4 regions of the Streptomyces sp. NPDC051172 genome follow, and region 3 is predicted to be linked to each of the others. Evidence: riboswitches for the same ligand, from Rfam matches in the RefSeq annotation. Region 3 holds a riboswitch; each other region holds the start of a gene.
What was found. A riboswitch is a leader RNA that binds a small molecule or an ion and turns the genes downstream of it on or off. The one in region 3 is predicted to bind cyclic di-AMP.
Positions count from the first base shown of each region.

Region 1 (4,812 bases), on a different contig from region 3:
CGGGCAAGCAGCCCTGGCTGCAGGCGTTCCTCGACATGCGGGACAGCAAGTACGGGTCGTACAAGTACACGGCCCAGCCGGTCGCGGTCGTCAACTGCCCCTGGGGCGGCAAGGGCGCGAAGGGCTGTCTGGAGGAGCGGCAGGACGCCATCGCCGCCTACACCCAGGCGCTCCTCTACAGCGTCACCGGTCAGCACGAGCACGCCGTGAAGGCCCGGGAGATCATGGACGCCTGGTCGGCGCAGCTGAAGCGGCACACGGCGCAGGACGCCCGGCTGCAGTCCTCCTGGGCCGGGTCGACCTGGGCGCGGGCCGCGGAGATCATCCGGTACGCACCGGGCGCCGGCTGGCCCGCCGACCGAGTACGGCGGTTCACGGCCATGCTGCGCACCGCCTACCTCCCCGAGGTCACCAGGGACCTTCCCGACTACAACGGCAACTGGGACCTCGCGATGACCGACGCCGCCATCGGGATCGCCGTCTTCACCGACGACCACAAGACCTTCGACACCGCCGTAAAACGCTTCCGCGGCCTGGTGCCCGACTACTTCTATCTGCGCAAGGACGGCAAGATCCCGCTCACCCCGGCCGGCTCCGACGCCAACACCGTGCAGAAGCTGGAGACGTACTGGTTCAAGGAGACGAAGTTCGAGGACGGCATCGCGCAGGAGACCTGCCGCAACTTCAAGCACGTCGGCTACTCCCTCGCCGCCACCGCGCACATCGCCGAGACCGCCTGGCACCAGGGCGTCGACCTGTACGGCGACGTCAAGGACCGGCTGAAGGCGGCCCTCGACTTCCACGCCCGCTACGAGATGGGGGCCAAGCCCCCGCGGTGGCTGTGCGGCGGCAGGGTCGTCGGCAACATGGGCCCCGACCTGGAGGTCGCCCTCAACCACCTGGAGAACCGGCTCGGCACCCCCGTCCCGGCCGCCCACAAGCTGGTCGAGCAGAGCCGCCCGGCGGGCACCGACGACCTCTTCGTCTCCTGGGAGACGCTCACCCACGCGGACAACCCCGCCGCCTGACGGCCATCCTGCGAACCCCCGAGAACGCAGGCGAACGGGGGCGGACACAAACCCTGGCGCAGACAGCCCCGCGGATGGCGTATGCTGGTTACACAACGACGCGGGGTGGAGCAGCTCGGTAGCTCGCTGGGCTCATAACCCAGAGGTCGCAGGTTCAAATCCTGTCCCCGCTACTCAAGGCTCAGGGCCGGAGTCCAGTGACTGGACTCCGGCCCTGAGTGTTTCCCCCGGTCGGGTCATCCGGCTCGCCCCGCACCGCCGTACCGGGAAACCTGGAGAGGTGGAGCAGGAGGGGCCGATCTCATACGCGCGCACCTTCGTGCGGCTGCTCCCGGCGCTGTTGATCGTCGGCGGGACCTTCTACGACTACCTCACCCCGTCGCGGTTCACGGCGGGCCCTCTCTTCACCGCCGCACCCCTGGTCGCCGCCCCGCTCTACTCGCGCCGCGGCACGGTCCTCACCGGCATCGCGACCGTCCTCGTCGTCACCGCGATCCACGCCCAGATGGGCATCCTCCTCCAGGTCGAGGCGATCACCGAGCTGGCCACCGTCGCGACGGTCTCCGTCCTGGCCGTCCTCATCAACCTCCTCGTCGGCCGCGGTCGCGAGGAGCTCGCCTCGCAGCGCGAGATCGCCGAGGCCACCCAGCGCGCCGTGCTGCCCGAACCCGCCGAGCGGGTCGGAGGGTTCGCAGTCGCGGCACGGTACGAGGCCGCGCAGGCGGACGCATCCATCGGCGGCGACCTGTACGCCGTGCAGGACAGCCCGTACGGCGTACGGCTGGTCGTGGGCGACGTACGGGGAAAGGGGATGGGCGCGGTGGCCGCCGTGGCCGTCGTCATCGGGGCGTTCCGGGAGGCCGCCGAACAGGAGGCCACCCTGGAGGCGGTCGCACAGCGGCTGGACCGGGCGCTGGCCCGCGAGGCGGCGCGGCGCGGGGGCATCGAGTTGTTCGAGGGGTTCGCCACCGCCGTGCTCGCCGAACTCCCGCACGGCGAGGGCGTCGTCCGCATCCTCACCCGAGGCCACCCGCCTCCGCTGCTGCTGTGCCCCGACGGCACCGTGCACACCCTGCACGCCCGCGAGCCCGCCCTGCCGCTCGGCATGGGCGACTTCGGGAGCCGGCCCGACCGCGCGGAGGAGATCGCGTTCCGCGGCGGGGCCACGCTGCTGCTGTACACCGACGGGCTGTCCGAGGCACGGGACGAGCACGGGCGGTTCTTCGAACCCGCGGACCGGCTCGCCGGCCGGGTCTTCCACGAGCCCGCCGCGCTGCTCGCCACCCTCGCACGGGAGGTGCGCAGATACGCCGGTGAGGCCATGGCGGACGACATGGCACTGCTCGCCGTAAGACGGCCCTGAGATTCCTGAGGCGCGGTCAACTCGCCCGTTTTTCGCCGTTCATGCGCCGTACGTTCAGGTCAGAAAGGTTAATGATCAAGCGGAACACCTTGGAAACGACACCCCGGGTCTATTAACGTTCGATAACGCAGCGCGGTCGTCCCAGCCGTCACAAGAGGCGGCTCCGTGCGCACGCGCCGAATCCCGCAAGGGAACCGGGGAACCACCACCCTGGGGTGAATCGCGCCGACACCGCCGTGGCAGCACGGCAGGTATACGCGCGTAGGAGACCTTCCTGCTCCGAACCCGTCAGCTAACCCGGTAGGCGAGAAGGAAGGAAAGGAGCACGCCCACGTGGCGTCCAACCCGCCTGCCCCGCCAGCCCCGTTCGTGCCGAGCACCGAACCCTTCGGCTTCGCCGGCCGACGCACCGACGAGGGTCCGTGGGAGGAGTGGAATCCCACCGAGGACTCCCTCGCCCCGGTCCGCGGCCGGCACCGCGTCGCCAAGCAGCGCGGCGGGGGACTCGCCCGCAGCTCCACGGTCCTCGGTGTCGGTGTCATAGCCGCCGTCGGCGCGGGCGGTATGGCCAGCGCCAACACCGGCAAGCCGCCGGTGTCGATCTCCATGCCCGATCTCGCCTCCGTGGCCCATGTGTTCGGTGGCTCCGAGGCCCCCAAGGGCTCCGCGACCGCGCTCAGCGACGTCGCCACCACCTCCGAGGGCACCGCGCGGGGCGCCGGTGAGGCGCTGCGCGACCGGATCATGGCGCAGGCCGAGTCGCAGCAGGTCCAGATCGACGGCAAGAGCCAGGCGGCCACCGAGGCGGCCCTCGCGAAGCAGATCGACGACGCCGCCGCCAAGGCCGAGAAGGAGGCCGCGACCAAGGCCGCCGCGGCGAAGGAGAAGGCGGAGGCGGCGGCCAAGAAGGCCGCCGAGGCCGTGAAGCTCGCCGAGCTGGCCAAGCAGTTCCAGCTGCCGGTCGTGTCGTACACGATCACCGGCACCTTCGGTCAGGCCGGTTCCATGTGGTCCTCCGGCTACCACACGGGCCTCGACTTCGCCGCCCCCACGGGCACGCTCATCAAGGCCATCCACTCCGGCACCATCACGCAGGCCGGCTGGGCGGGCGCGTACGGCTACCGCACGATCCTCACCCTCGACGACGGTACGGAGCTCTGGTTCTGCCACCAGTCGTCGATCAGCGTCAGCGTCGGCCAGAAGGTCGGCACGGGTGACGTCATCGGCCGCATCGGCGCCACCGGCAACGTGACCGGCCCGCACCTGCACCTGGAGGTCCACCCCGACGGCCAGGCCACGGGCATCGACCCGCTGCCGTGGCTGCGCAGCAAGGGCCTCAACCCCTGACATCCGTGCGTTCTCCGTCCGCCCCCGGAGTGCCGTAGTCCGCTTGTTTACGGGATCTTTGCGCCCGCCGCGGAAGACCGGCCACCGGGGCGGGCGTTGACGTAAGGCATGACTTCTCCTTCTCTGCGCAAGCTCGGCTCCTCCGGCCTGGAGGTCTTCCCGCTCTCCCTGGGCGGCAACGTCTTCGGCTGGACCGCCGACGAGGCCACCTCCTTCGCCGTGCTCGACGCCTATGCGGCCGCCGGCGGCAACTTCGTCGACACCGCCGACTCCTACTCGGCCTGGGTCGACGGCAACCACGGCGGCGAGTCAGAGACGATCATCGGCAAGTGGGTCAGGGCGCGCGGCAACCGCGACGACGTGGTCATCGCGACCAAGGTCAGCCAGCACCCCGACTTCCAGGGCCTGTCCGCCGCCAACATCAAGGCCGCCGCAGAGGCCTCCCTGCGCCGCCTCGACACCGACTACATCGACCTCTACTACACCCACTTCGACAAGCCCGAGGTGCCGGTCGAGGAGATCATCGGCGCGCTCGACGAGCTGGTGAAGGCGGGCAAGGTCCGGCACATCGCCGCGTCCAACATCTCCGCCGACCGGCTCCGCGCGTCCCTGGAGTTCTCCGACCGCGAGGGCCTGGCCAAGTACGTGGCCCTGCAGCCCCACTACAACCTGGTCTCCCGCGGCACGTACGAGGGCGAGCTGCAGGACCTGGCCGCGCACTACGGCCTGGCCGCCGTCCCGTACTACGCCCTCGCCGCCGGCTTCCTCACCGGCAAGTACCGGCCCGGCACGACCGTCGACAGCCCGCGCGCGGGCGGCGCCGCCAAGCACCTGGAGTCCGAGCGGGGGCAGCGCGTGCTGACCGCCCTCGACGAGATCGCCCAGGCCCATGACGCCCCGGTCGCCACGGTCGCTCTGGCCTGGCTCGCCGCCCAGCCGACGGTCGCCGCCCCGATCGCCTCCGCGCGGACGGTCGAGCAGCTCCCGGCGCTGCTCGCGGTGGCCGAGCTGACGCTCACCGAGGCCGAGGTCGCCCGCCTGACGGAGGCGTCGGCCTGACCCCCTCGGGTCCTA
Region 1 is NZ_JBFBBE010000121.1:4,675-9,486, forward strand. It holds gene AB0N07_RS41695 (alginate lyase family protein) at 1-1,028, shown strand, start outside; tRNA gene AB0N07_RS41700 (tRNA-Met) at 1,128-1,201, shown strand; gene AB0N07_RS41705 (PP2C family protein-serine/threonine phosphatase) at 1,309-2,391, shown strand; cyclic di-AMP (ydaO/yuaA leader) riboswitch at 2,556-2,713, shown strand; gene AB0N07_RS41710 (M23 family metallopeptidase) at 2,725-3,738, shown strand; gene AB0N07_RS41715 (aldo/keto reductase) at 3,847-4,797, shown strand; gene AB0N07_RS41720 (PrsW family intramembrane metalloprotease) at 4,810-4,812, opposite strand, start outside.
Region 1: linked by a shared signal. The riboswitch ahead of AB0N07_RS41710 (M23 family metallopeptidase) and the one ahead of AB0N07_RS10160 (transglycosylase SLT domain-containing protein) in region 3 are both predicted to bind cyclic di-AMP.

Region 2 (4,812 bases), on a different contig from region 3:
CACGCGCTGCGCAGCGACGACCGGGTCAGATACAGCCGCTCACGCGCGCGCGTGATGCCGACGTACGCGAGCCGCCGCTCCTCCTCCAGTTCCTTGGTCTGGCCGAGGGCGCGCATGTGCGGGAAGACGCCGTCCTCCATGCCCGTCAGGAAGACCACCGGGAACTCGAGGCCCTTGGCGGTGTGCAGGGTCATCAGGGTGATGACTCCGGAGCCGTCCTCCTCCTCGTCGGGGATCTGGTCGGAGTCGGCGACCAGCGCGACGCGTTCCAGGAAGTCGGCGAGAGAGCCCGGCTCCTCGCCTTCACCGGACTCCTGCTCGAACTCCAGGGCCACGGCGGCGAGTTCCTGGAGGTTCTCGATGCGGGTCTCGTCCTGCGGGTCGGTGGAGGCCTGCAACTCGGCGAGGTAGCCGGTACGTTCGAGGATCGCCTCCAGTACGGTCGCCGGGCCCGCGCCGGACTCGACGATCGTCCGGAGGTCCTCCATCAGTGTGTTGAACCGCTTGACGGCGTTGGCCGAACGTGCGGCCATGCCGTACGCCTCGTCGACGCGGCGCAGCGCCTGCGGGAAGCTGATCTTCTCCCGCTGGGCGAGGGCGTCGATCATCGCCTCCGCGCGGTCGCCGATACCGCGCTTGGGGACGTTGAGGATGCGGCGCAGCGGCACCGAGTCCTCGGGGTTGGCCAGCACCCGCAGGTAGGCCAGGACGTCCCGGACCTCCTTGCGCTCGTAGAAGCGGACACCGCCGACGACCTTGTAGGGCAGGCCGACGCGGATGAAGACCTCTTCGAAGACACGGGACTGGGCGTTGGTGCGGTAGAAGACGGCGACGTCTCCGGCCTTCGCCTCGCCGGCGTCCGTGAGACGGTCTATCTCGTCGGCGACGAACTGCGCCTCGTCGTGCTCCGTGTCGGCCACGTAGCCGGTGATGCGGGCGCCCGCGCCCGCGTTGGTCCACAGGTTCTTGGGGCGGCGGGACTCGTTGCGCTCGATGACGGCGTTGGCCGCGGAGAGGATCGTCTGGGTGGAGCGGTAGTTCTGCTCCAGCAGGATCGTCGTCGCGTCCGGGTAGTCCTCCTCGAACTGGAGGATGTTGCGGATCGTCGCACCGCGGAAGGCGTAGATCGACTGGTCGGCGTCGCCCACGACGCACAGTTCGGCGGGCTGGAGGTCGTACTCGTTCGGCGGTACGTCAGCTTCGTCGGCGCGCGTGCCGGTGCCGACGAGTTCCCGTACGAGCGCGTACTGGGCGTGGTTGGTGTCCTGGTACTCGTCGACCAGGACGTGCCGGAAGCGGCGGCGGTAGTGCTCGGCGACGTCCGGGAAGGCGCGCAGCAGGTTGACCGTCGTCATGATCAGGTCGTCGAAGTCGAGGGCGTTCGCCTCGCGCAGCCGCGACTGGTACATGGCGTAGGCCTGGGCGAGGGTCTTCTCGAAACCGTCGGCGGCCTGGGCGGCGAAGTCCTCCTCGTCGATCAGCTCGTTCTTCAGGTTCGAGATCTTGGCGCTGAAGGACTTCGGCGGGTAGCGCTTGGGGTCGAGGTCCAGGTCGCGGCAGACGAGGGCCATCAGGCGCTTGCTGTCGGCTGCGTCGTAGATCGAGAAGGAGGAGGTGAAGCCGAGCTTCTTCGACTCCCTCCGCAGGATGCGCACGCACGCGCTGTGGAAGGTCATCACCCACATCGCGTTCGCCCGCGGGCCGACGAGCTGCTCGACGCGCTCCTTCATCTCGCCCGCGGCCTTGTTGGTGAAGGTGATCGCGAGGACCTGGCCGGGATGCACGTTCCGCTCGCCCAGGAGGTACGCGATGCGGTGGGTGAGCACGCGGGTCTTGCCGGAGCCGGCGCCGGCCACGATGAGCAGGGGGCCGCCGGAGTGGACGACGGCCGCGCGCTGGTTCTCGTTCAGCCCGTCCAGGAGTGCGGCCGGGTCGATCGCCGGGCGGGGGGCGCCGTTGCGGTAGTAGTCCTCCCGGTCCGGGGGCACGTCGAACTTCCCGCCGAACAGATCGTCCGGAACCGGCTCCGGTCCGTGATCGTCCTCGGGCGGCGGCGGAGGTTCCTCCTCGTGCCCGCGGGGGGCCTGGAGGTTCGCCAGGAAGCTGTCGTCAAAGAGGCTGCTCATCGCTCTCCGAGTCTAGGGTGCCCCACTGACAGCCCGCCGCCGCCCTGAGAACATCGCCGGAATCCGCGGGCTCCCCTGGGCCTCCACGGGCGCAGAATCCCTGGTGCTTCCAGACCTGAACGCCAGACGTCCTCTGCTCTCCAGAACCGTGCCATCACGGACCGTAATCGAACAAGTCGAGGCGTGGACCGAAGCGAGTGGACGCTGCCGCTCCGACAGAAATACCACCAGGACGGCACATATCATCCCGAATTGACGAGCGCATGCGACCTGCTGACCGAAGGTCACGAAAATGTATCGGGCATATCGAACATCAACCTTCACAGGGGCCACACGAGTTGGCTACCGTTCCGGCAGGCCGCACGACCCCCACCGGCGAACGTCGCCGGGCCGCGCGGCCTCCGCCGAGTCCGGTGCGCCGCCGCGCATCCGGAGCCGGGGACCCACACCGACCTTGGGGTGAATCGGTCCTCCTCCCTTTCGGGGCACGGACCGTAGGGCAACCCTTCCGAACCACCCGCCCGAACCCGACAGCTAACTCGGTAGGCGGAGCATGGAAGGAGTCGCCTCCCTTGGCGTCGCACCGCAAGTCGCGCCCCGCGGGTTCGCGCGTAGCAGGTATACGCACCCCCGCCCTCGCCACGGCCGCCCTCACCTCGGTGGCCCTGCTGTCCCAGTCCGCGAACGCCGCCCCCGCCGCGGACGGCAAGCCCAGCCTCGAAGAGGTCGAGAAGAAGGTCGACGACCTCTACCGCCAGGCGGAGTCGGCCACCGAGAAGTACAACGCGGCCAAAGAGAAGACCACGAAGCAGCGCAAGAACGTCGACACCCTCCTCGACGACGTCGCCAAGCGCATGCAGAAGCTCAACGAAGAGCGTGACCGGCTCGGTTCCTTCGCCGCGGCCCAGTACCGGACCGGAGCCGCCGCACCCGACACGGCGACCTTCCTGCTCGCGGACTCCCCGCAGGACTACTTCGACCAGACGCAGCTGATGGGACGGCTGACCTCTCGCCAGAAGAGCGCGGTCGACGAGTACTTCACCGAGCAGTCCGCGACGATGAAGAAGCGTCAGGAGGCATCCAAGAGCCTTGAGTCGCTCACCGCGACACAGAGCGACCTGCAGACCGCCAAGTCCACGGTGCAGAAGAAGCTCTCCGACGCGCGCGAGCTGCTGTCGAAGCTGACCGCCGACGAGAAGGCGCGGCTCGCGGCGATCCAGAAGCAGCAGGAGGAGGCGGCGGCCCGCAAGGCCGCTGAGCTGGCGAAACAGCAGGCGGCGGCGGAGAAGGCCAAGGAAGAGGCCGCGGCCCGGGACGGCGGCTCCGCCTCGGGCTCGGGATCCACCTCCACCAGCGACTCCTCCTACGCCACCAAGGCCGAGAAGGCGCTCGCCTTCGCCCGGGCACAGATCGGCAAACCGTACGTCTGGGGCGCCACCGGCCCCGGCTCCTACGACTGCTCCGGCCTCACCCAGGCCGCCTGGAAGGCCGCCGGCGTCTCCCTCCCGCGCACCACCTACGACCAGGTCAACGCCGGCACGACGGTCTCGCTGACCGACGCTCAGCCCGGCGACCTGATCTTCTTCTACGACGACATCAGCCACGTCGGCGTCTACATCGGCAACGGCATGATGATCCACGCCCCGAAGCCCGGCGCGTACGTCCGCGAGGAGTCGATCTACTACGGCGGCGAATCGATCATCCACAGCGTGGTGCGGCCTGCCTGAGGCAGGAGAGCAGGGCACGCGCGCGTGGGGACAGTTTGTGATGCACGCGCGCGTGGCCCGGCCTCAACCCGCGCCGCACTCCTTGGCATCGGCCCCATGTCCGGCCCGACCTTCCGCCACGCCTGGTGGGCGCAGCGTTCGCCGGCGGCCGGGGCCGCCGTGCCGGCGACCGGCAGTGTGTCGCTCGGACTGCATCCGACGGGGTACGAGGTGCTGTCGCGGATCGTCCTGGGCCTGGCCTGTGTCGCCTGGGCGGTGCTTGCGGCGGGCTTCGGTGCCCGGCTGGTGCGGGAACCGGTGAGGTGGCGGGCGGAGGCGGGGCGCCGGGGGCGCTGACCGCCGTCGCGGCGACCACCGTCCTCGGAACCCGGTTCTGCGCCCTCGGACGGCAGACCCCAGCCGAGGCCCTGCTCGCGCCGGCTGCCGTGCTGTGGCCGCTGCTGCTGGTGCAGGTCGCACGGCACTGGCGGCGTCACATGCCGGGCGCGGTGCTCGGCGCCACACTCGCCGGGGTCCAGGCGACGGCACGGCTCGCGCGCGCGGCGCCGGCGCTGTTCTGACTCGGGCTCGTCCTCTACGCCTGCGTGCTGGCCCTCTTCGATCTGCGACAGGTGACGCAAGGGCTGGGCGACCAGTGGGTGGCGGGCGGTGCGCTCGCCATCTCGGCGCTCGCCGGAGCGAGGCTCGTCGCGGCGGACAGCGCGCGCCTGTACCTGTGGGACGACGACGACCGCGGTGTCCTGCGCGCCGTCACCGTGTCGCTGCTCGTGCTGGACCTGGCCTGGTACGCCGTACTGCTCGTCGCCGAGGCGGTCCGGCCGCGGCGCGGCTACGACGTGCGGCGCTGGGCGACCGTTTTCCCGCTGGGGATGACGGCGACGGCCGTGCTGTCCGTCGCCGCCGTCCTCGACGCGCCATGGCTGAAGGGACCCGGTCAGGTGCTGCTGTGGATCGCGGTG
Region 2 is NZ_JBFBBE010000035.1:762-5,573, reverse strand. It holds gene pcrA (DNA helicase PcrA) at 1-2,126, opposite strand, end outside; cyclic di-AMP (ydaO/yuaA leader) riboswitch at 2,519-2,690, shown strand; gene AB0N07_RS21920 (NlpC/P60 family protein) at 2,699-3,853, shown strand; partial or broken gene AB0N07_RS21915 (tellurite resistance/C4-dicarboxylate transporter family protein) at 3,950-4,812, shown strand, end outside.
Region 2: linked by a shared signal. The riboswitch ahead of AB0N07_RS21920 (NlpC/P60 family protein) and the one ahead of AB0N07_RS10160 (transglycosylase SLT domain-containing protein) in region 3 are both predicted to bind cyclic di-AMP.

Region 3 (4,812 bases):
AGGTGCGGGTGGTCTCCCGCGGCCGCGGCAGGGTCGCCTTCGGCGCACCGCCGTGGAAGCAGCCGAAGCTGCGCCCCGAGTCGCCGTTCGGCCGCGCCTGGTCCCTGTGGGCCCTGAGCTACTATCCGCACCCCTACCGCTATCTGCCGGCCGAGGCCCGCCACTACCTGGTGCGGCGCGTCCTCGGTCCGCTCGGCGCATGGTGGCTGCGCGATCGTTTCGAGGGGAAGGTGCAGGTCAGCGAGGTCGACCGGATCGTGCGGGCGGATGCGGCCGACGGCAGCCCGAAGCTGACGGTCCGCACCCACGCCGGCCGCATCCTGGACATGTCCGCGGACCATGTCATCGCGGCCACCGGATACCGGGTGGACATCGCGGCCATGGACTTCCTCGGCCACGAACTGCGCACGCGTCTCGCGGTGAGCCGCGGCACACCCAAACTGGGCGCGGGGTACGTCTCCTCGGTCCCCGGCCTGTACTTCACCGGCCTGCCGGCCGCGGCGTCGTACGGCCCGGTGATGCGCTTCGTGTGCGGCACCGAGTTCGCCTCTCCGAGGCTGGCAAAACACCTGGCGGCAGCGCACGGCTAGGCAGCGGCAGCGGGCTCTTGCCTGACGATGAAGAGCCCATAAGGATAAGGGAGTTGAGTGAGGGACGGTGGGGCAATCGGCCGTCGTCCGGTTCACGATGAGTCGGTGGGGCGTCCTGTCCGTATTCTCTGATCATGGCCGCACCCACCGCATATGCACTCATCGCCACCGACCTGGACGGCACGCTGCTCCGAGGCGACGACACGCTCTCCGACCGGTCCCTCGCCGCTCTCGCACGGGTCGCCGGGGCCGGCGCCCGGCACCTGGTCGTGACGGGCCGGCCGGCCCCCAGGGTGCGGCCGCTCTTCGACCAACTGGGCGGCAGGGGGCTCGCGGTGTGCGGGCAGGGCGCGCAGGTGTACGACGTGGGCGCGGACCGTCTGCTGTGGTCCGTCACCCTGGACCGGGAGCTGGCCGAGACCGCCCTCGGCAAGATCGAGGCCGAGGTGGGCCAGGTGTACGCGGCTGTCGACCAGGACGGTGTGGAGGGACTCACGCTCATCGAACCGGGCTATCTGATGCCGCATCCGACGCTGCCCGCGGTCCGGGTCGACCGGCGCGACGACCTGTGGTGCGAACCCATCAGCAAGGTGCTGCTGCGCCATCCCGACCTGTCCGACGACGAGTTGGCGGCGACGGCGCGCTCGGTGGTGGGTTCGCTGGCCACCGTCACCATGTCGGGGCCGGGGACCGTCGAACTCCAGCCATGCGGCATCACCAAGGCGACGGGCCTCGCACTGGCCGCCGCACACCTGGGACTCGGCCCGCAGCAGACCATCGCCTTCGGCGACATGCCGAACGACATCCCCATGTTCGACTGGGCCGCCCACGGCGTCGCCATGGCCAACGCCCACCCCGAACTCAAGGCGGTGGCCGACGAGATCACCCTGTCGAACGAGGACGACGGCATCGCCGTCGTCCTCGAGCGACTGTTCGTCGAGTTCGGGGAGCTCGACGAACTCGTGGAGCTCGGGCAACTCGAGGGGTTGTGAGCAGGGTGCCGGATGCGACGAACGGCCCGTCGAGGCACTTCCCCGGGAGCGCCTAGTAGGCGCCGAAGACGTTGTCGATCGACCCGTACCGCGCGGCGGCGTACTTGCAGGCGGCCGTGATGTTCGCGATCGGGTCGAAGGGGTTCATCGCCGTGCCGGGCACGTGGTAGGCGAGGAACGTCGGGTCGATGACCTGCAGCAGTCCCTTGGAGGGGGTGCCGGCGACCGCGTTCGAGTCCCAGTTGTTGATGGCGGCCGGGTCGCCCGAGGACTCGCGGATGATGTTGCGGTAAATGCCGTTGTACGTCCCCGGGATTCCGTTCTGCTGCATGACCTGGAGGGCGCCCCGGATCCAGCCGTCGAGGTTGTCGGCGTAGCCCATCGACTTCACGCTGGCCACGGTCGGGGTGGCCGCGGACGCGCTGTTCGCGCCGATGAGCGGGAGGGCGAGAACGGCGACGCCCGTACCGGTGACGGCGAGCTTGCGAGCGAGGCGGTTGCTTCTGGGACGACGGTGCTGACCTGTTGCAGGCATGGCGGGATCCTCTCCGGCGCCTGCGAGGTGAGCTGTCGGGTTCGGGCGGGGAGATGCCCGGCCGCGCAGCCGTACGGCAGCGCGACTTCACCCCTAGCCGGTCAGGGACGATGCCCGGCCCGGCGGCCTACCTGGTTCCCCCGCTCCTGCCGTGCGAGTCAGTTGGTCGATGGTTGTTCCCGGGCGGCGGCAGGATTCGGCGTCCACCCGACAGGCCGGGAACGTATGCGAGAGCACATGACGGGAACAAGTGTCGAGTTCACAGATCACGCCTCTTGACCTTGGTCTGAGGCTTATGGGGCACTTGATCCTTTGCGGTTGCCAAGGTTCAACTCGCGTACGGGGAAGGGGAAGCGGTGAGAGGGTGGCGCTCGTCGGCCCGCACCGCCGTGTGAGTCAAGTCACCGGCATCCGCAAGAACGGCAAAAAGGGGCAATGGCCCCAACTAGTGGTCAACCAGCAGCTCATCGCCTCATTGGGGGGCGAAAACGGAACCTGGCGTGTGGTGCACGTCGTTGTCATGGCGGTCGCCCGTCGAGCACCCCGCGCCGGGATCCGGAGGTCCTCGTGAGTCGTTTCGTGAGGGAGGGGCGATCGGGCGTGCCGACTCGTACGGACGCGCCGGGGGGCACGCCGAGAGGCGGGTCGGCCGACACCCCGATAGACAAGTCGGTAGATATCCGTTCTTATCAGTTGATCAAAAACATACCGGCCGTGATCCGATACCGCCCGGGCTGGACGGGTGGGTGGCATCGGTGATCGAAAGGTGACCGGATACGCTGACTTGAGTGATGTCAGCGACCTATCGACAAACCGTGTAACCGCCAGTAGACACCAGCAGACAGGAGACCCCTCGTGACCGTCGTCGGGCCGTTCGGGCTGAGCGTGCGGGACCAGGCTCTGGAAGCCGATGTCCAGGCCGGATTGGCGGCCGTCGAGGAAGGTTTGCTCGAAGCCACCAAGAGTGAGGTGCCCTTCATCACGGAGGCCGCCCAGCACCTGGTGCGGGCGGGCGGGAAGCGGTTCCGCCCGCTGCTCGTGATGCTCGCCGCCCAGTTCGGTGACCCGTATGCGCCGGGGGTCGTGCCGTCGGCCGTGGTGGTGGAGCTGACCCATCTGGCGACGCTGTACCACGACGACGTGATGGACGAGGCCGCCGTGCGGCGTGGCGTCGACAGCGCCAACGCCCGCTGGGGCAACTCGGTGGCGGTCCTCACCGGCGACTTCCTGTTCGCGCGCGCCTCGCACATCCTCGCCGACCTCGGGCCCGAGGCGGTCCGGGTGCAGGCCGAGGCGTTCGAGCGCCTGGTCACCGGGCAGATCCTGGAGACGGCGGGGCCGCAGGACGGACGGGACCCGGTCGACCACTACCTGGACGTCCTCGGCGGCAAGACGGGCTCGCTGGTGGCCGTGTCGTGCCGCTTCGGGGCGATGATGTCGGGCGCCGACGAGACGGTCGTGGACGTGCTGACGCAGTACGGGGAGCGGCTGGGAGTCGCCTTCCAGCTGGCGGACGACGTACTGGACATCGCCTCCGAGTCGCGCGAGTCCGGCAAGACCCCGGGCACCGACCTGCGCGAGGGAGTCCCCACGCTTCCGGTGCTGCGGCTGCGGGAGCGGGCGGCCCGGCTGGGTCTTGCCGAGGACATCGCCCTGTGCGAGCTGCTGGACTCCGACCTGAGCGACGACGCGCGGCATGCCGAGGCGCTCGCCGGACTGCGGGCGCACCCTGCGCTGGAGCAGGCGCGGCGGGACACGGTGCGGTACGCGGAGGACGCGCGAGCGGCCCTGGCCCCGCTGCCGGAGTGCGATGCCAAGCTCGCGCTGATGGAGATGTGCGACGCCGTGGTGCACCGGGCCGGCTGAGCCGTCGGCCGAGCGGCCTCTGAGCTGCGCTCCAGGCGATGTGATGCACGTCATATATCTGGACTGAATCCAGAATGAGATCGCTTCCGTAGTCATACCCGGAAGGCCGACGCAGGGGGTGTCGGCCGGTCTACGGGGAGAAAAAAAGAATCATGGGCATGAATGCGACGTTCTCGAAGCGCCGTAAGAGCCTGGTGGCCACAGCTGTCGCGGTGGCCGCCGCCGGCGGGATCGCCGCCGCGGTGATCCCGGCCCACGCCACCGGTGTCGTGTCCGACGGCACCGGGGGAACCCTTCTGGCTGCCAGTCTGCGCGGGGCCGACGAGGTGCCCGTGGCGGGCGGCCCGGCCGTCGGCGACCAGGACGGCGCCGGTCTCGAGTTCATCAAGGTGCAGGACGACAAGGTGTCCGTCGCCGTGACCTGGCGCGGCACCGGCAAACCGACCATGCTCCACATCCACCAGGGCGCCAAGGGCACCAACGGCGGCGTCAAGGTCGACTTCACCGACCTGCTGAAGCACAGCAAGCGGCACAGCGTCACCGGCACGGTCCAGGTCAAGGACGCCGCCCTGCTCGCCGCTCTCAAGTCCGACCCCGGTTCGTTCTACGCCAACCTGCACACCACAGGGTTCCCCGGCGGAGCCGTCCGCGGCCAGCTCCACAAGGTCAGCGTCGCCGCCTTCGACTTCCGTGACGCCCTGCACAACTTCCAGGCGTCCGTGATCAAGGGCAAGCAGATCTACGAGTGCAAGCCCGCCGCCGGCGGCGGCTACGCCTTCGCCCAGCGGGACGTCGGCGCCCTGCTCGGCGGCGGCATCCGGCACTCCTT
Region 3 is NZ_JBFBBE010000012.1:138,668-143,479, forward strand. It holds gene AB0N07_RS10150 (FAD-dependent oxidoreductase) at 1-590, shown strand, start outside; gene AB0N07_RS10155 (HAD family hydrolase) at 725-1,582, shown strand; gene AB0N07_RS10160 (transglycosylase SLT domain-containing protein) at 1,635-2,117, opposite strand; cyclic di-AMP (ydaO/yuaA leader) riboswitch at 2,122-2,296, opposite strand; gene AB0N07_RS10165 (polyprenyl synthetase family protein) at 2,973-3,983, shown strand; gene AB0N07_RS10170 (CHRD domain-containing protein) at 4,142-4,812, shown strand, end outside.

Region 4 (4,812 bases), on a different contig from region 3:
GGCTGACGCTCCTCAGCCGACTGAGACCGTCTGCCCGCCCCACTCCTCCGGCGCAATGTCCGCGAGGGTCTCCGAGAACGTCCACTGATGGCCCGCGAGGTCCTCGGCCGTGTACTGGCGTTCCCCGTACTCGAAGTCGGTGGGTTCCATGACGATGCGTGCGCCGTGTGCCCGGGCCTGTTCGCAGTGGGCGCGGGCGTCTTCGACGCGGACCGTGACCGAGTGAGTGACCTCGCCGGGGCGCGGGGGACGGCGGTCCTTGCGGGTGTCCCCGACGATCACGGCACCGTCGCCGAACCCGAGCTGCGCGCGGTGGTCCTCGCCGATCCGTACCCGTTCCACGAACCCGAAGGCCGCACCGAGCCAGGCGACCGCCGCGCGTACATCGGGGTAGATCAGGACGGGGATGACGGTCGAGGAGGGGATGGAGCGGTTCGGCTTCATGGCCGACTCCCTGTCATCGGGAACCTGTTGCCGGAATACCCGGCCTCGGAAAAGGAGAGGCGGGGTGTGCGCCGGTTGTGCCAGGCTAGCCGGTCGGTTCATGCCTGCGCCGTGCGCCCACGAGTCCGCCATGGGAGTGTCGGTGACCGTGTCTCGTCTGGCTCCGTTGCTGGAGCAGTTCGACTTCGCCTGTGGGCGTCTGGCCGCCCGGCTGACCGGGCCGGTGATGGACAGCGGCGACGGTTCGGACACCGAGGTCGGGCCCATGACCGACGAGGAGTACCTCTGGGAGCCGGTGGCGGACTGCTGGTCGGTGCGGCGAAGGGCGGACGGGCCCGGACCGCGCGCCACCCTGCTGGCCGGTGCCGCGGACGGAGACTGGGGACGTGACGCGGCGTCCTACCCGCATCCGTGGCCACCGCCCTTCACCACCATCGCGTGGCGGCTGAGCCACCTCAGCGAGATGCTGACCCTCCGCGCCGATCACACGGCAGGCACCCACCGCCTCACCCGGGACGACTACCTCGTCAGCGGGGACGTGGCAGCGGCCGTCGCCGCCTTCGACGCCGGAGTCACGGCCTGGCGGGAGGCGCTGCTGAACAGCGGCGACGCGGCACTCGACAAGGTCGGCCACTGTACGTATCCGCACGGCAGCGACGCGGAAGAGCCCTTCGTCGACATCGTGTGGTGGGTCAACCAGGAAGTCCTGCACCACGGGGCCGAGATCGCCCTGCTGCGCGACCTGTACCGCGCGCCGGCCCTGACCGCGCCGCCACGGGTCACGGCGTGGGAATCAGCCCCACCTGCTGGGCCCGCAGGACCGTGCTGATGCGGTCACGGGTACCGGCGCTCCCGGAACCGGAGCCACAGGCGGCCGTTGCGAATGCGGTCATGCGTCACAGGATGTTGTGGAGTGCCTGTGGCTGAAAAGGAGGAGGTCACCGACTTCCGTCGGCGGCCTCCTCCTGGTTCAGTGAGCCGTTGGTGTCACATGGGGCGTACTGCGATACGGACCGCGGCTTCGCCTGCGTAGTGGACCGAGTCCTCGCGGATGACCGCGCCCGGACCCGGTGCGTGAATCATCAGGCCGTTGCCGGTGTAGATGCCGACGTGGCTGAAGTTGTCGTTGAAGAAGATCAGGTCTCCGGGGCGGCTCTCGGCCAGGGGAATCACGGTGCCGGCGCCCGCCTGCTCGTACGGGGTCCGTGGCAGGGTGACCCCCGCGGCCCGCCAGGCGGCCTGGGTGAGCCCGGCGTTGTCGTACGACTCCGGCCCGACCGCACCCCACAGACACGGCCTGCCGATCTGTGCACGGGCGAAGTCGATCGCCCTGTCGGCCTTGGTGGCGGTGGGCGTAACGGTTGCGGGCACACCCGTGTCGAGGACGGACGGCTGCATGGTCCAACCCCCGGCCTGAGGTATGCCGGTGTCGAGCACGGACGGCTGGGTGCGCCATTCCTCCACGGCGGGTACGCCCGTGTCCAGCACGGAAGGCTGCATGCGCCACTGCTCGACCGCGGGTACGCCGGTGTCGAGGACGGACGGCTGCATCAGCTGTGCCCCGGCCGGGGGCAGGCCAGTGTCGAGGACCGTCGGCTCCTGCAGCCGCCACGCTTCCTCGGCCGCCGGGCGGGTCTGTTGCGCCTGGTCCTGCCGGGGGAGCTGGGCCGGCACGGCCCCGACAGCCGGGCGCGGTGCGGATGTCTGCCGGGCGGTGTACCGGTACAGCAGCTCGCTGGCCGCCGCGATCTTGCGCTGATTCTGCTCCTTGGACCTGCGCAGGGAGGTCTGCCTGGACTCGGGGGCCGCAGCGGGCAGCGCGGAGGCGGCCTCCTGTCGGGGCAGCGGGATGGCGGGGAGCGCAGCCGTGGGGCCGGCGGTCAGCTCGGCCACCGTACGGCGGGACTCCGCGGAGGTCAGCTCGGCCACGGGCCGGGCGGTCGCCTCCAGCTCAAGGGCGGTGCTGCGGCTGTCCGCCGGGCGCGCGGTCCGGGGCTCGGCCCGGCGGTCCGGCATACGGTCGGCCGGCAGCAGCGCAGGCACCGTCGGACCCAGCGAGGCGCGGGCTCCGTCGAACCACCGCCGGGACACCGAGTCGAGTGCCGGATCCGAGCGGCCGCGCTCGCGGGGCGGGGCGGCGGGCGGCCGCGCTCCCAGCAGCTGGGCCCGGGTGAAGTTGTAGTTGCCGGTGTCGGACTCGGCCTGGTCGTAGAGGCTGCTCACCCGCTGCCGGACGGCCTCGCGGCTGGGCCCCTCGTCGCCCGTCGTCGGTGCGGCGTCGGCGGTCTGCGAGAACAGGGCCACCGAGGTGAGGGCGGCGGTCGCGAGAGCGGAATTGCGCATGCCGGGAAGGCCCGAGCCTGCGGTGCGCGATGGTCGATCCGGCGCCATGGGAGCCGTACTCCTTCCGTACTCCGCCTACCGAGTTAGCTGTCGGGTTCGGGCGGTCGGTTCCGGAAGGCATGCCCTACGGCCCCTGCCTGGCGGGCAGTTGGGCCGATTCACCCCGTCGTTCGGTTGGGTCCCCGGTTCCGGCTGCCACAGGGGCGTACCGGATTCGGCGGAGGCCGCGCGTCCCGGCGGGGTTCGCCGGAGGAACTCGTGCGGCCTGACGACACGCTAGCCAACTTGTGCGGCTCGTGTGAAGGTTGAAGGCCGGAATGTCCGATACGCTTCTGTGACCTTCGTCGTGACGTGCCGTCAGATCCGTGCGTTGTGCACACAGTGGATCCGGACGGCAACCGTCCGTTGCGAACGGGCCGCGTCAGGCCCGCGGGCCCTCGCTGCGAGCCTCACGCTCGGCGTCGCGCTTCTTGATGCGCGCCGCCTCCTTGCGGACCTCCGCCTGGGTGGCGCGCTCCTTCTGCAGCCACTCGGGCTGTTCCTGCTTCAGGGCCTCGATCTGCTCGGTGGTGAGCGCCTCGGTGATCCCGCCCCGGGCGAGACCCGCGATGGAGACGCCCAGCTTCGCCGCGACCACCGGACGGGGGTGCGGACCGTTTGCCCGCAGCTCGCGCAGCCACTCGGGCGGCTCGGCCTGGAGCTGGTCGAGCTCGGCTCGTGAGACGACGCCCTCCCGGAACTCGGCGGGGGTGGCCTCGAGGTACACACCCAGCTTCTTCGCCGCGGTCGCGGGCTTCATCGTCTGGGTGCTCTGGTGCGACTTCATGCCGTCCAGGGTATCGAGCATGTGCGAGTCCTCCGACCACGGCCGGTAGCCTGGCCTGGTGACAGGCTCGGAAGAACCCCAGGCGTTCCGGCTTGCGTACGTCCCGGGAGTGACGCCCGCCAAGTGGGTGCGGATCTGGAACGAGCGCCTGCCCGACATCCCGCTGAACCTCCTCGCCGTACCGGCCGCCGAGGCATCCGACGTGCTGCGCGCGGGCGGGGCCGACGCGGGACTCGTACGGCTGCCGGTCGACCGTACGTTCTTCAGCGCGATCCCGCTCTACACCGAGACGACGGTCGTCGTCGTCCCCAAGGACCATGTGATCACGGCGGCGGACGAGGTGACCGTCGAGGACCTCGCGGACGAGGTGCTCTTCCACCCCCTCGACGACGTCTTCGACTGGGACCGGCCGCCGGGCGAGCCCGCCTTCGAGCGCCCCGCCACCACCGAGGACGCCGTGGAACTCGTCGCGGCGGGCGTCGGCCTCCTGGTCGTCCCCCAGTCGCTGGCCCGTCTGTACCACCGCAAGGACCTCACGTACCGGCCGCTGGTGGACGGCCCCGCGTCGAGCATCGCCCTGGCGTGGCCCGAGGAGGCGACCACGGACCTGGTCGAGGACTTCATCGGAATCGTCCGCGGTCGCACGGCCAACAGCTCCCGCGGCCGCAAGGCGGCGACACCGGAAACGAAGGGCAAGGCGGGCGACACGACCGGCGCCCGGCGCAAGCCCGCGGCGGCAAAGGTGACCGGAAAAACGGCTGGGAAGTCGGCGGGGAGCAACCCGAGGGCCGGATCCGACGTCTCCAAGGGCGCCAAGCGAAGGAAGCCCCGCCGCCGGGCATAGCCTCCCTCGGGGCGGCCTCGCCCCGTTCCGACCATCCGGTGGGGCGATGGACGGGAGGCGGGGGAGTTTTGCTGCGCAAGGGGGTGCGGTGCGCGGGCGGTGCCGCGGATCGGCTGCGTGCCCACGGACTGTGGGGTGATCCGGCCGACCGTGAGTACCGGCGGCCGCGCGGCGCGCTGTGGCGGGTGGCGGCGTTGGTGGTACGCACGCTGCGGGTCGAGTGGCACGGCATCGTCGTCGATCCGGTGCGGCAACTCAGACGCCGTGGGCTGCCCGCACTGTTCCTGGCGTTCCTGGCCGCCTTCGGTGTCATCTTCTTCCATGCGCTGGCGCAGCGGCCGACGGGTGCGGTGGT
Region 4 is NZ_JBFBBE010000019.1:76,620-81,431, forward strand. It holds gene AB0N07_RS14415 (MFS transporter) at 1-6, shown strand, start outside; gene AB0N07_RS14420 (VOC family protein) at 13-444, opposite strand; gene AB0N07_RS14425 (DinB family protein) at 587-1,273, shown strand; gene AB0N07_RS14430 (C40 family peptidase) at 1,432-2,787, opposite strand; cyclic di-AMP (ydaO/yuaA leader) riboswitch at 2,844-3,017, opposite strand; gene AB0N07_RS14435 (DUF5997 family protein) at 3,209-3,613, opposite strand; gene AB0N07_RS14440 (LysR family substrate-binding domain-containing protein) at 3,672-4,457, shown strand; gene AB0N07_RS14445 (hypothetical protein) at 4,634-4,812, shown strand, end outside.
Region 4: linked by a shared signal. The riboswitch ahead of AB0N07_RS14430 (C40 family peptidase) and the one ahead of AB0N07_RS10160 (transglycosylase SLT domain-containing protein) in region 3 are both predicted to bind cyclic di-AMP.